DNA from 2 places in the Alistipes sp. An116 genome. Region 2 is predicted to be linked to the other one. Evidence: riboswitches for the same ligand, from Rfam matches in the RefSeq annotation. Region 2 holds a riboswitch; the other holds the start of a gene.

Region 1 (7,392 bases), on a different contig from region 2:
GCCAGACCGATGGCGATGCAGATGATGAGCAACAGGGCGTTGATCAGGCGGCTGCATCCGATGAGGATGTGCCCTTCGACGATGTCGATCACGCCGTTGATCAGGGGGACGCCGGGAACGAGGAACAGCACGCTTGTGGCGAGGGCCGTTTCGGCCGTGCAGTCGAATCGCAGGGCTGACGAAGCGCAGAGCGAGGCCATGAATGCCGCGACGATGAAGATCAGGAAGTGGTTGACGCCGTGGGCCTGCATGCGCTGTTTGGCGGCATAGCCGACCAGCGTCGAGGTGAAGACGATGGCCATGGCCGTCCAGTCGCCGCCGAACAGGCGGCAGAACGAGGCGTTGGCCAGCCCCACGGTCAGCAGCACGAAGATCGGGTCGATCAACGGTTTGGCGGTCAGTTCGTCGTAGCGGCGGCGGATCTCGTCCAGTGGCAGCCGTTCGTCGAGGGCGTCCCAGCTCAGGGCGCTCAGGTCGGAGTTGCGTTCGAAGCTGATCGGCAGCGAGGGAATGCGCACCACGCGGGTGATGGCCTCGCCCGACTCGTCGTCGCGCACCGTGAGGATCGTGCTGCGTTGGAAGCTCGACAACTGGACGTCGACCCCCAACGAACGGCCGATGCGCTGTGAGTTGCGGATGGCGCGGGAGGTGTGGACTCCCGACCCGAGCAGATAGGTCGCATATTCGGCGATAAAGTCGAGGATTTCGGTCAGTTCGTGCCTGGTTTTCATGATAATCGCAAAAATAATCTTTTTCAGATAATTCTGTTCGTTTGTTGCGAAAAAAAATGCCGCCTCTTCCCGTTGGCAGGGGGAGGGCGGCGGTCGGAGCGTTCTTCGGGAGCCGGAAGGGGTCGTATGGCAGACGACACGCGGGGTTACTCATCTAATCTCGTAAGGTTTCTCCGGCTCCCGGGAACGTCAGGCGGTGTGTCGTCGGAATCGCGCGGTGATGTCGGTCATCCGTCCGCAGCGATCGACGCGGTAGAGACGCTGGTTGGTGGTGGGTGCGGTCAGCGGGCCGCGGGCCTCGATCCAGGGTCCGAGCTTCACGTAGTCGAACGCCTCGGGGATGAATCCCTCGGGCAGCTGCGGCCGCCCCGAGTACCAGCCCACGCGCAGCGCGGGCCACGTGCAGCACACCCACGCGGCCAGCCGGGCCACCTCGAGCGGTGCGGCATCGCCGCCCATGAAGCAGAGGCAGGTGACCGAGTGTCCGTAGCGGTCGAGCAGCGCCGCGAGCTCCCGCTCGTCGAGCTGTCGCCCCGCATCGCGCTGCAGGTGGGGGCTGTGGCATCCCGGGCAGCGGTTCGGGCAGCCGGTGAGGTTGACGGCCAGCGTCGTCTCGTCGGGGATCTCCGCGAAGACGATGTCGAAGTTATGATAGCGGAGCATCGGTCTGCGGTTTGTGGGCGTAGAAGCGGCGCGAGGCCTCCTGCTGGCGGGCCGCCGAGAAGTTCGAGACGCGTTTCATGTAGCCGATCACGCGCGTGAGGTAGTCCAGATCGGTCGAGTGGCACTCGGGGCACGCGTGCAGGTAGCGCTTGTCGATGTGTCCGCAGTGGTTGCAGACCGTGTTCGGGATGTTGAACGTGAAGTAGTTGCACCCCTCGCGTGCCGCCACGCGCAACAGCTGCCGGTACTGCTCCTGCGAGAGGTGGTCCTCCAGATTGAGGTGCAGGGCCGAACCGCCGGTCAGGTGGTCGATGTAGCGGTGACCGTGGAGGCGGAACTTGTCGACGATGTTCAGCGACGGATCCTCCACGACGTAGAAGTACGAGTTGTAGCAGTCGCGCGGCACGGCGTATCCGTCCTCGCGATCCCACTTGGCGTGCTTCACGCCGACGTTCTCGGCCGGGATCATCTCGCAGTTGAACATCAGCTCCTTCGTGCGGTACTTGCGGTTGCAGCGCTCGATGAGCCCCAGCACCTCCTCGACGAACGAGGCGTAGCGGTCGTTGTCCGAGATCTCCAGCCCGAGGAACTCGGCCGCCTCGACCAGTCCGTTGACGCCGACGGTCAGATACTGCCGCGAGAGGTTGATGTAGCCGGCGTCGAACAGCGGCAGCATCCCCTTTGCCTGCAGCGTCTTGAGGTTTTCGTTGTAGGCCGTCTGGACCTTGTGCACCAGGTCGACCACCTCTTCGAGGAACTTCAGGTAGTGCATGCCGTTGCGCGCGGCGTACTGGATGCAGCGGTTGAGGTTGACGGTCAGCACGCTCTTCGAGCCGGTCGAGACGCCCCCGGCGCCGAGCGTGTAGCTGAAGCCGTTGTCCTGGATTTCGTTGCGCAGGCGGCAGCACGACGAGAGCGAATCGGCGTTGTCGCTCAGGTAGGTGAAGAACGAGTGTCCCTCGGCATACATCTGCGCCGTGAAGTCGCCCCATTCGCGGTCCATCACGTCTCCCTCCTTCGAGAGCAGGGCCATCGTCTCGACCGGGAAGGTCAGCACGGCCTTCGTACGCTCGCGGTTGAACCACCGCATGAAGCGCTTCTGCAGCCACGAGAGCGACTCCCAGTGGGGTGCCGATCCGTCCGGGAAGCGGAATTCGCCGAACAGCGACTCGAAGTAGCAGCGGTCGTAGTAGGCGATGTTCCAGAAGACGGCCTGGAAGTTGCGCGCCCCGGTGGGCTGGTTGATCGAGTAGACGATCTGCTCGAAGCAGTCGGTGATGACCTTGTCCAGCGTGCGGTGCTTGCGCGAGAGGTCGACCACCTCGTCGGCCCGCGTGTAGTAGTCCTCGCCGTACTCCTGCTCGATGAAGTAGTTCATGTACATGAGGAACTCGGGGGTGGCGCAGGCCCCCGACAGCATCGACGAGACGATGAAGACCATGTTGACGAATCCGCCGCAGAACGACTTGAGGTTGGTCGGGCGCGTCGAGTTGCCGCCGATGGAGATCGTGCCGCCGAGCAGCCACGGATACATCGTGATCGAGGCGCAGTAGTTGGCCATCGACGTCTCGTCGTTCTTGTAGATGAAGTGGTTGTTCAGCAGGTGGAGGTACTTGTCGGCCAGCTCCCGGCCGTACATTTCACGGATGCGGTCGGTGAGCAGGCGGCGGTTCAGGCGGATGAAGTTCTGCTTGGGCAGCTCGCCGATCAGCGTGGCGATGTTTTTGTTCTCGACGTTGGCGTTGGCGTCGAATTTCGACCCCGTGGCGGGGTTCGAGGCGGCGCAGTAGTCGGTCAGGAAGCGGAGCTTTTCGCGCTCCTCGCGGTCTTCGGTGTGGCGCTGGCGGTAGAGCATGTAGCTCTTGGCCACGGCGAAGTAGCGCTCGGCCATCAGGGCCACCTCGACCTGGTTCTGAATCTCCTCGACGGACATACCGTCGGCGACGTGCACGCGGCTCAATACCGACGTGAGGTCGTCGTCCGTAGCATACCCGCCCACCGAGAGAAAGGCCTTGCTGACGGCCCGTTTGATCTTCTCGACGGAGAACGCCTCGCGTTTCCCGTCGCGCTTGACAATGCAGAGTTCCGAAATGCCCATACTGGTTCCGTAGTTAAAAGGTTGTGCCATCGCTTCCGGCCGACGGTCGACGCCCCGGGCACGTTGCGGACCAAACGGCCCGAAAACGATGCGCGGCAGCCGCCTTGTCGGCATCCGGAGTCGTATGTATTATATAAAGTGTAAAAAAATGTTGCGGCGTCGTCCCACGTCCCGAGGACTACGGCCTGTCCGGCAAGGCAGGTCTTCTGACTCGCTCCCGCCGCACGCCTTCCCGTTCCTGCCGGAACAGTGGCAAAGAGTGTACAGCCTTTTGCGGAGCTTACAGCTACGGGCATAGTCCCTGATTTGCACAGGAGTTCCCTTTTGATCCCGGGCCGGCAGCCGCCGGCTGGGAACCTTGCTCGGGAACAAAGATAGGAATTGTTGCGGGGTTTGCAAACGCCGGAGGCTTTTTTTAATGAACAATGTATCAACATCGACGCAATCCCGAGAAAAATTCCTACCTTTGCCGCGGTATGAAAGCATCGCTCAAAACGGGATATGCCGCGTGGGGACCCGACACGCTGGTCCTCTTCTGGCTCGGCGTCTGGTGGGTGTGCAACCTCCTGCAGGCGGGGTTCTCCCAGCTGGCCAACGACGAGGCCTACTACCACATGTTCGCCGAACACCTGGCGTGGGGCTATTTCGACCACCCGCCCATGACGGCACTGCTGGTCTGGCTGGGCGAACACCTCGCCGGTGGTGAACTGGGCGTGCGCCTCTTCTTCACGCTGCTGCAGCCGCTCTATCTTTGGGTGCTGTGGCGGCTGATCCGCCCGGCGGATGCCTCGCGCCGTGACGCCGCATTGTACTGCATGGTCGCCGCCTCGACGCTCATGCTGCAGCTCTACGGCTTTATTGCCGTGCCCGACGGTCCGCTGCTCTTCACGACGGCGCTCTTCCTCGGGGCCTTCCGCCGCTTCACCGAGGAGCGGCGCGGCGCCTGGCTGTGGCTGGGGGTGACGATGGCGCTGATGGCCTACAGCAAGTACCACGGGGCGCTGGTCGTCCTCTTCGCCCTGGCGGTGACGCCCCGCCGGCTCTTCCTCCGTCCGGGACTCTATCTGGCCGGTGCCGTGGCCCTGCTGCTGCTCGTGCCGCATCTGCTGTGGCAATATCACCACGACTGGGCTTCGTTCGCCTACCACCTCTCGGGCCGCAATGCCGTCTTCCGCGTGAGCTACGTGACGGATTTCCTCGTCAACATGCTCGTGGTCTTCAACCCCTTCTTCGTGCCGCTCTGGGTCCAGGCCTGGCGCAAGACCCGCTGTCGGACGCCCTTCGAACGTCTGCTGCGGCTGCTGCCCGTGGGTTTCATCGGCTTCTTCCTGCTCTCGTCGCTGCGCGGATACGTCCAGCCGCAGTGGGTCATCGTCTCGACGTTCGGGCTCCTGTGGCTGCTGTTCGACTATGCGCGTCGCCACCCGCGCACGCGTCGCTACGTCATGCGGGCCGGCGGCGTCACGCTGGTGCTGGTCGTCGTCGTGCGGCTGGTGATGATCTTCAACCCGACCGATCTGCGCTTCGAGGTCTTCCACAACCCCGAAAGCTACGGCGCCATTGCCCGCGAGGCGCACGGCCGTCCCGTGATCTTCTGCGACGGCTACGCCATTGCGGCCAAGTATGGCTTCTACACCGGCGGCGAGGCCTATTGTCAGCCCAATATCCGCTACCGGACCCATCAGTGGCAGTTTCGTGACGACGATACGCGCTTTGCGGGACGCGAAGTGTTGGTCGAGTGTCCACGGCAGGCCGACACGCTCCCCGGTGTGCAGACCATCCAGTTGGCCAACGGCCGCACCTTCTCGTGGTTCGTCGACCGCTCGTTCCATCCCGTGCGGCGGGTCGACATCGCTTTCAGCGGACTCCCCGAACGGGTTGCTCCGGGCGAGGTGCTCGACCTCGAACTGCGCATCATGAACCCCTATCGTTATGAGATTCGCGTCGGCGAGGGTCCGATCGGACTCCATATTCTCTGGAAGCACGGCCGCTTCCGGGTCGAGGAGTTCCCGACCGGGGCGCGCTTCACGCTCGGCGCCGGAGCGACGCTGACGCTCCCCGTGCGCTTCACGGTCCCGGAACAGTTGGCCGGCGAGCAGTTCGACGTGGGCTTCGCCCTCTGCCGGACGGGCTATACGAATTGGTTTAACGGCAAACCCGTTTCGACGCGCGTCGACGGGTTGAACAAACGACTATGATCGAACAGTTTCTGAAATTCTGTGTAGTCGGCGGCTCCGGCGTATTCGTCGATTTCGGAATCACCTACGTCTGCAAGGAGTGGCTGCGGCTGAACAAGTATGTGGCCAATTCGGCGGGTTTTCTCTGCGCCGCCACCACGAACTACATTCTCAACCGGGTCTGGACCTTCCACAACGAGAATCCCGACATTGCGGGGCAGTATCTGCGTTTTCTGGGTATTTCGCTCGTCGGTCTGGCGATTAACAACGCCACGATCTATCTGTTGCACGGGCGTTTCAAGCTGAACTTCTATCTGGCCAAGCTCTTCGCCATCGGTGTGGTGACCTTCTGGAACTTCTTCATGAACTACTTCTTCACCTTCTGACGGCTGGGCCATCTGGCCGTCGGCCTGGCACCCGGTCCGATTCCGACCGCCCCCCCTGTACCAAAAAAAGCCCCGGAACATCTCCGAGGCTTTTTCAGGTTTATCGTACGTCGGGGAATTCGGAACCTCTATCGGAGGCCGACCAGACGGCACTCCTCCGAGAGCGACTCGGGGGTGCGGATGAAGGCCGTCCAGCAGATCCGGAGCCAAAGGTAGAGCAGCAGCCAGAGATTCAGCTGCCAGCCGTAGAAGAACTCCATGACCGGTAGCGGGCAGATCACGTCGACGGGCATGACCACCACGACGACGAACGTGGCCCAGTAGACGATGCGGTCGAGCAGGTTCAGGGCGCCGCCGCGCTTCATGCTCCAGTACCAGAACTGATAGGCGATCAGCGTGATGACGTAGGTGTGGCCCTCGCTCGAGTTGCTGAAGAGGATGACGTAACCCATCAGTACGGCCAGCGCCGCCAGCCGGAAGAAGGGCTGCCTCCACTTGCGGTAGTTGGCCACCAGCCCGACGGCCAGGGCGGCCAGCACGCCGATCTGCACGGCCATCTGGTAGCGCAGCAGTCCGAAGGGACGCAGGTAGAAGAGATTCATCCACGTGCGGGTGCTCTTGTGTTCGGTCAGGGCGGCGACCCACTTGCCGTAGTAGGCGGGGAGCTCCCCGAAAGGCATGTTGACGGCCGGGGCGACCAACAGCACGACCCCGATGCCGAGGGCATAGCCGACGTTGCGCCAGAAGTGGGGGTAACAGAGCAGCAGTCCGAACTGGAAGATGCCGTAGACCTTCGTGAAACCGGAGATCATCATCAGCAGGACGGCCCAGAACCCCTTGTCGCGTTCGAGCAGCGAGTAGGCAAAGAGGAACATGTATCCCACGGCGACGTTGTATTGGAACGAGAGCTGCGTGCAGGCCAGAATCAGGAAGGTATAGAGAAACGACTTGCACTTTTCGTCGCGCGTGAAGCGGCCCGGGAGGGTGAAGATCGCCACGAACCACATCGTGAAGTTGAAGAGGTTCCAGACGAAAGGGCCCAACCAGGCGGGCAGGTAGGCGAACGGTGCGAAGAGGATGTTGAACAGCGGGCCGTAGAGGTAGTAGTCCAGCTGGGGCATGGCCTGCGACCAGCTTTCGCCGTAGGGGGCGATGTGCTGCCAGAAGAGCTTCGTCGATTCGGCGAAGATCATGAAGTTCCTGTGGCGTCCGCGGGCCACCTCCGAGAAGGTGAGCGCCAGGACGATCAGCATGCCGAGCAGGTAGAGGTTCCGCGGGTTGAGGAAGAAGCTCCGGATGCGCTGCCAGAGGGAGCGTTCGACTCCCGGTTCGACGTT
Region 2 (7,392 bases):
CCTCATCCAGACGGCCGCTGTCGACCAGTTCCAGCACCTGCCTCTCCATCTCGTCGATGTCGTCGGGATTGATGCGGGCAAACTTTCCGGCATATTCATCCAGCGTTTTCAGATAGGCCCGGTTCTCCTCGGCCAGTTTTCGCAACCGTTGCGCCCGTTCCTCCTGGCTCATCTCCCGGTGGGTATAGAGCCGGTTGATGCTGTCGATGGTCTGGTTGCGGAGCCTGGTGAAATGCTCGACGGCAATGGCGTAGTAGCGGTTTTTCTGCTCCTCGATGGTTCCCTCGGGGGCCATGACGATCTCCATCGGGCGCTTCTCCGTCAGAATCCAACCGTTGAGGAGCTCTTCGTTCACGAGCTCGTACCCCTTTTTGTATACGAACGGGGAGCTGATCGCCGTGCCCGGTTGGGCGTGGATGAAATCCAGACAGAAATGGCCCTCTCCGTCGGAGTCCGTCGCGGGGGCGCCCGCCACCAGCAGCTGCACGCCGGCCAACGGCGTCTTGTGGGAGTTGTAGATGCGGACATTGCCCTTTTGGACCACCTGCGCCCGGATTGTTCCGGTGAAAAGCAGACACGAGAGGCCGAGGATGACGAGATGCTTCATGGAGGGAATCGTTTGGGTTGTTCTACAAAGATAACGATTCCTTCTCAGAACCGTTGATTTTGAGGCGTCGGGTTGAGTCCGGTTCAAAATATTTTTCTACATTTGTAGACGGTTCCGTGCCGATCCGCGGAGCCGGACATTTTATACGAACGTTTCGTTACGTTTTCTTTCACGCTCAAACTTCGCAAACTTGACACATTGAAAGAAATGTAGCTGGACGCCTCGTGGACGCATGTATTGTGCCCGCAAGCCTTTGGCTTGTTATGTGCATGATACACGTTTCGCGTGGGCTGTCTGTGTTACTTGTTTCAATGTGGGGCAGCGAAGGCCTGAGCGTGAGGTAAGTCAATGCGGCAACCCACGTTTTTTTATGGCTTTCGATTGCGATTACACCGGAAACCCTACCTTGCTCGACCGCCGGAAGGTCGCCTTCTTCGCCTCGCGTGTCGTCTCACCGGCCGTCGAGGAGCAGGCCTTGCGCTGGGCCGAGGCGTGTTGCGCTACCGACCGCATTGTAATCAGTGGGTTCCAGTCGCCGCTCGAAAAATCCGTTTTTGAACTTCTGCTGCAAGCCCGTCACCCGGTGATCTGGGCCCTGGGGCGCGCCCTCTACCGCCGCTATCCGCCCGTCGTCGAAGAGGCGCTGGTCGAGCAGCGCATCCTGATCTTTGTCGTCCGCAACGCCCGCCGAACCGGTTGGCAGACGGCGCAAACCCGCAACTACATCATCGCTTCGATGGCCGAGGAGAGCGTCTACGCCCTCCGCACGGACGGCCGTCCCAGCTCGCTCGATGTCCTCTGCGGGCTGGAACTGGGACGCAAACCGGTACGTTGTTTCCCGCAATAAACCGTCGCTTGAGCCGGACTTTCCACGAGAAAAAACGGGACTAAGCCCGGTTCTGAATGACCGAGATTTTGCATCCTCAACCACCGAAAATCGGTTGAAAACTCCTCCGAAGTCGTCGCTTTTTACAGGGTGCCCCATGTGCCAACACCGAATTTCCGACAGCCGGTGGATTTTCGCCGGTTTCATTCGAAATTATCTCTGCGAAGACCATTTGTTGCCACACAAAACCGGGACAATTCATATAAGATTTGTCCCGGTAAACTTGTAACTTGATTACACTCCGGGCCTGCATCTCTGCAGTAGTTGTTTTCCCGCACCATTTAGGACCTTTTATCTGGATTGCCCCAAATGCCTCTAAACGCAGTTTCAGCTGCTCATCCGCTATTCTCTTCCGGTATTTCATAATCAGTTTCTCTTTTTTACAGTGTAACGACAAATTAATTTCGCTTTTTTGAGCCTATTTAATTCCTGTTTTTGAAGAATTGCACTCCGGGCGAATTGCGCTTCTTCCGTGTGTCGGAGCCTATGATGGCGGAAGGTTACAAAACTGAATACGGGATATGGATTGCGATGGATAAATATCTGTATTTAAATGAGATATCAGATATTTACGGGTTGTGATAATTGGAAACTTGCATAAAATTCGCAGTTGCAGAAATTTTGAATGCTGAAAAAAATATTATCTTTGCAGCCGATTGGTTCCGGATATGGCTCTTTCCGAGTCATGGGATTAAAAGGGAACCGGGTGGGAATCCCGGACAGACCCGCTGCTGTGAAGCTCCTTCAATCATCCGAAAAATCTGTACCACTGGTTTTTTACCGGGAAGGTTTCGGATGAGGAGTCAGTCAGAAGACCTGCCAATGTTTTATGGATTTAACCGTACTCGTGGATCGGTCGGTTGGATATGTTATATAAATGTTTGGCAGGTATTTTAGATTCTTGTTATCCTTCCTGATTTTTGCAGGGGGAGGTATTCCGGGCGGCGCACATGCGCAAGGGCGTTTGGATAGCCTTCAACATGTACAGGAAGTCGTTGTGACGGGCCATGTTGTCCGCAGGGAAGTGATTCCCGTGCAGGAGCTCTCGGGCGAACGCCTCCAGCGGCTCAATTCGCACAACGTAGCCGACGCGCTGCGTTACTTCTCGGGCATCCAGATCAAGGACTACGGAGGCGTCGGCGGTTTGAAAACGGTGAACATCCGCAGCATGGGCACCAACCACGTCGGGGTCTTCTACGACGGTATCGAACTGGGCAACGCTCAGAACGGCACGGTCGATTTGGGGCGCTTCTCGCTCGACAACATGGAGTCGGTGACGCTCTACAATGGGCAGAAAAGCGCCGTGTTCCAGCCCGCCAAGGACTTCGGCTCCTCGGGTTCCATCTACCTGCAATCGCGCACGCCGCGGTTCGAAGCGGGCAAAAGCCACCGTCTGAAAGCTTCGTTCAAGACCGGTTCGTTCGGCGTCGTCAATCCGGCGCTGCTCTGGGAGCAGAAACTCGGCGGGCAGGTGAACGGCTCGCTCAGTGCGGAATACCTCCGTTCGTCGGGCCGTTACAGGTTCACCTACCGTATGCAGGAGGGTTACGACACGACCGCCGTGCGGCGCAACGGCGACGTGAACGCCGTTCGGGCGGAGGGTGGTCTCTACGGCCGGATGAACCGCGGCTACTGGCGGGCGAAAGTCTATTTCTACAACTCGGAACGCGGATACCCCGGTGCTGTCGTCCGCAACAAGTTTTCGCACGAAGACCGCCAGTGGGACACCAATTTCTTCGTGCAAGGAGCCTTCAAAAAGGATTTCACCTCATGGTACAGCCTGATGGCCAATGCCAAGTATGCTTACGACTACCTGCACTATCTGGCCGACCCGAACAAGGACGAGTCGCTGATGTACACGAATAACCGCTACTACCAGCAGGAGGCGTACCTCTCCGCCGCCAACCGCTTCACGATCTTCCCGTGGTGGGAGGCGAACCTCTCGGTCGACTATCAGTTCAACCTGCTGGACGCCGACCTGCGCGACTTCGTCTATCCCCGCCGCCATACGATGCTGGCGGCCGCGGCCACGGCGTTCCGCTTCGACCGCGTGGAGGTGCAGGCGAGCCTGCTCGGCACGCTGGTTCGCGACCGCACCCGAGGCGAGACGGCTCCCGACAAACGGAAACTCACTCCGGCGGTCTTCATCTCGTGGCGGCCGTTCGGAGGGGCGGACCTGAACCTGCGCGCCTTCTATAAGCGCATATTCCGTATGCCGACGCTCAACGACCTTTACTACACGTTCGTGGGCAATGCGAACCTCGACCCCGAATTCACCACCCAGTACAATGCGGGCTTCACCTACCGGAAGGAGTTCTCCCGCACGTGGCTGCGTGCGCTGGAAATGCAGGCCGACGTCTACTACAACGAGGTGGAGAACAAGATCGTGGCCACGCCTACGTCGAACTTCTTCCGCTGGACGATGGTCAATCTGGGCAAGGTGGAGATCCGGGGCGTCGATGTTGCCGTGCAGACGGAGTGGACCGCGGGGCGCGCCCTCTCGATGGTCGGCCGGCTGAACTACACCTACCAGCAAGCGCAGGACTTTACCGATTCAGGAAGCGAATTCTACGGCGGGCAGATTCCCTACATCCCGTGGCACAGCGGTTCGGCGGTGCTGAATGCCGCATGGCGCACGTGGGAGGCGAGTTACAGCTTTATCTACACGGGCGAACGCTATTCGTCGCAGGCCAATATCCCCTGCAACTATCAGCTGCCGTGGTACACGAGCGACCTCTCGGTGGCGAAAAACTGGCGGCTGTGGGGCGGCGACCTGAAAACGACGCTCGAAGTGAACAATCTGTTCGACCAGCAATACGAAGTGGTGGTCTGCTACCCGATGCCGGGCATCAACTTCAGGCTGATCGTGCAATATACCTTTTAAGTCATTATGAATCTGCGGAAACGATATCGCGTTATAACTGTCGCACTCTTCGTCCTGCTGCTCGCCGGATGCCGGAAGGAGCTGCCGATGATCCGCTCCGAGGCGGAATTCGTCGCGCTGCCGACGAATCCGGAGCGCATCGAGGGATTCTTCCTCGTCAACGAGGGCAACATGGGCAGCAACAAGTGCACCGTTGACCACTTCGACTTCCGCACGGGCGGCTATCTGCGCAACATCTATCCGGAGCGCAACCCCGACGTGGTGAAGGAGCTGGGCGATGTGGGCAACGACATCGCCATCCACGACGGCCGCCTGTACGTCGTGGTGAACTGCTCGAACATGGTCGAGGTGATGGACGTCTACACGGCCCGACACATCGGCAGTGTGGACATCCCCAACTGCCGCTACATCGTCTTCGACGGAGACAGGGCCTACGTCAGTTCCTATGCCGGACCGGTGCAGATCGACCCCAACGCCCGTCCGGGCAAGGTCGTGGAGATCGATACACGGACGCTGCGCATCACCCGCGAGACGGTCGTGGGATACCAACCCGAAGAGATGGTCGTCGTGAACGGGCGGCTCTACGTGGCCAATTCGGGCGGCTACCGGTTCCCGAACTACGACCGCAGGGTGTCGGTCGTCGACCTCGGCACGTTCGAGGTCGTGAATACGATCGACGTGGCCATCAACCTGCACCGTATGGAAAAAGACCGTTACGGCCGTATCTACGTCAGCTCGCGCGGCGACTACTACGGCACGGGATCGGACATCTTCGTGATCGATGCGGCGACGGAGCAGGTCGTCGGCAACCTGGGAATCCCGGCCAGCGAGATGTGCATGGACGACGACCTGCTCTACACGATCAGCACCGAGTGGAACTACACGACGGGAAAGAACGAGGTCTCGTATGCCGTATACGACACCGCCGCGGACGAGCGTCTGCCGGGCAACTTCATCACCGACGGCTCCGAAAAGAAGATCGCCCTGCCCTACGGACTGGCTGTGAACCCCGAAACGAAGGAGATCTTCGTGTGCGATGCGACCGACTACGTGACGCCGGGTTACCTCTACTGTTTCTCTCCCGAAGGAAAACTGCAATGGAAAGTCCGTACGGGCGACATCCCGGCGCATATCGTTTTTTCGGAATACGAATTTTATTGATACCTGAATTTTATGGAGACAATGGAAAAAATGTTGTTGAAACGCATGTATCCGGCACTGCTCGGCTCGGCGTTGCTCTTCGGCGTAACGGCCTGTAACGACGATGAGGGTTCCGATACGCCCTCTTCAGACGGGTTTTCGCCGTATGTGACGAAAGTCCTCGACTATCGTCCTGCCGTGGGGCAATTCACCAATACGATGCCCGAGTACGAGGAGGGCGACACGCAGGAGGATATGAACCGGAAAGTACTCGAAGCCATCAGGGACAACCGTCGGACGATGATCTCTCTGGGTGGTTACGGCGGCTATGTCGTCGTGGGATTCGACCACACGATCGAAAACAAACCGGGGCTGTGCGACTTCCGTGTGCTGGGGAACGCATTCAATGCCGGCGGGCAGACGGAGTACGGCAGCAGTGAGCCGGGGATCATCCAGGTGGCCTACGACGCCAACGGCAACGGTCGCCCCGATGACGACGAATGGTATGAAATCGCCGGCAGCGCCCATTTGGGCGGCAGGGAAGCGTGGTTCGACGAACTGCAAGCTGCGGGCAACGACATCCGGACCGTTACGGACTACCGGATCACCTATTACCGTCCGGAGACGGAAACTCCCGCCGATGCGGAGAAGTATATCCGTTGGACGGACAGCGAAAACGGCAGCGGCTATATTGCGAAAAACGGATACCATGCACAGCCGTACTTTCCGCAATGGGTCGAGGGGAATGAACTGACGTTCGAGGGAACCCGGCTGCCTCAGAACGGACTCGACCTCTCCGGCGAAGGAAATAACTTCGCGCTCTACAAATTCGCTTACGGTTATGCCGACAACGAAACGAACACGGCCGATGCGTCGGCCATCGACATCGGATGGGCCGTGGATGCCGAAGGCAATCCGGTCGACCTTCCGGGTGCGGATTTCATCCGTATTTACACGGGCGTCAATCAGCAGAACGGCTGGCTCGGAGAAAACTCTACGGAGGTCATGGGGGTTGAGGATCTGCACCTGTTGGAGATACGCATCGAAAGTTCCGCTTTGAAAAAATGATATTTAATTTAAATTGGAAAAGAAATGAAACGGAAATTGTTACTTTGGGGATTGCTGCTGACCTCCGTGCTGTGTACCACGAGTTGCAGCGATGACAAGGAGGAGGTGATTCCGTCCCCTGAATTCGAACTGACGCCCCGGACCGATGCCGATACGCCGCTATTCGTCGTCCCCGGGCAGTCGTTGGAGTTGACCTACTCGGCGACCAACGTTTCGGCGGTTTCGGCGGGGACGCTTCCCGAGGGATGGACGGTTACGATCGACGAAAGCGATCGAAGCATCGACATTACGGCAACGGAAGATGCCCAGACAAAAGCGACGCTGACCCTTACGGCAACCGGAGGCGGGACGGAAACGGCCTCGGCGACGGTCGACCTCTATTGTCTCAATGCCTTCGACGATCCCAACGGCGCCTTCGTGCTCAACGAAGGCAATATGACGACCGAAAACGGCTCGCTGATCTGGATCTCGCCCGAGGGTTACGTTTTCGACGACGCTTACAAGACGGTGAACGGCTCCGAGTTGGGCAATGTCGCGCAGGACATGGCCTTCCACGACGGCAAAATCTATGTCATTTCCCAGAACGGCGATGAGAATGCGGTCGGCACGAAATTCGAAAACGACGGGATGCTGGTCGTCATGGATGCCAAGACGCTGAAAAAGGTCGCCTCGTTCGGCAGGAAGCAGCTTTCGACGCTGGACTGGCCCACGCATATCGCCGTGCTCGACGAGCAGCATATCTACCTTCGCGACAAGGTCGGTATTTACCGACTCGATATTTCCGACCAGGAAAATCCGACGCTGACG

The links. A riboswitch is a leader RNA that binds a small molecule or an ion and turns the genes downstream of it on or off. The one in region 2 is predicted to bind cobalamin.
Region 1: linked by a shared signal. The riboswitch ahead of nrdD (anaerobic ribonucleoside-triphosphate reductase) and the one ahead of B5E60_RS10765 (TonB-dependent receptor) in region 2 are both predicted to bind cobalamin.

What each region holds. Positions count from the first base shown of each region.
Region 1 is NZ_NFLR01000003.1:138,810-146,201, forward strand. Features, by position in the region: gene B5E60_RS03030 (threonine/serine ThrE exporter family protein) at 1-731, opposite strand, end outside; gene nrdG (anaerobic ribonucleoside-triphosphate reductase activating protein) at 921-1,394, opposite strand; gene nrdD (anaerobic ribonucleoside-triphosphate reductase) at 1,378-3,492, opposite strand; cobalamin riboswitch at 3,672-3,868, opposite strand; gene B5E60_RS03045 (ArnT family glycosyltransferase) at 3,969-5,690, shown strand; gene B5E60_RS03050 (GtrA family protein) at 5,687-6,055, shown strand; gene B5E60_RS03055 (glycosyltransferase family 87 protein) at 6,184-7,392, opposite strand, start outside.
Region 2 is NZ_NFLR01000017.1:48,349-55,740, reverse strand. Features, by position in the region: gene B5E60_RS10780 (tetratricopeptide repeat protein) at 1-607, opposite strand, end outside; gene B5E60_RS10775 (hypothetical protein) at 978-1,454, shown strand; partial or broken gene B5E60_RS13800 (AAA family ATPase) at 1,717-1,857, opposite strand; cobalamin riboswitch at 2,134-2,331, shown strand; gene B5E60_RS10765 (TonB-dependent receptor) at 2,371-4,377, shown strand; gene B5E60_RS10760 (DUF5074 domain-containing protein) at 4,384-5,538, shown strand; gene B5E60_RS10755 (PKD domain-containing protein) at 5,560-6,585, shown strand; gene B5E60_RS10750 (DUF5074 domain-containing protein) at 6,610-7,392, shown strand, end outside.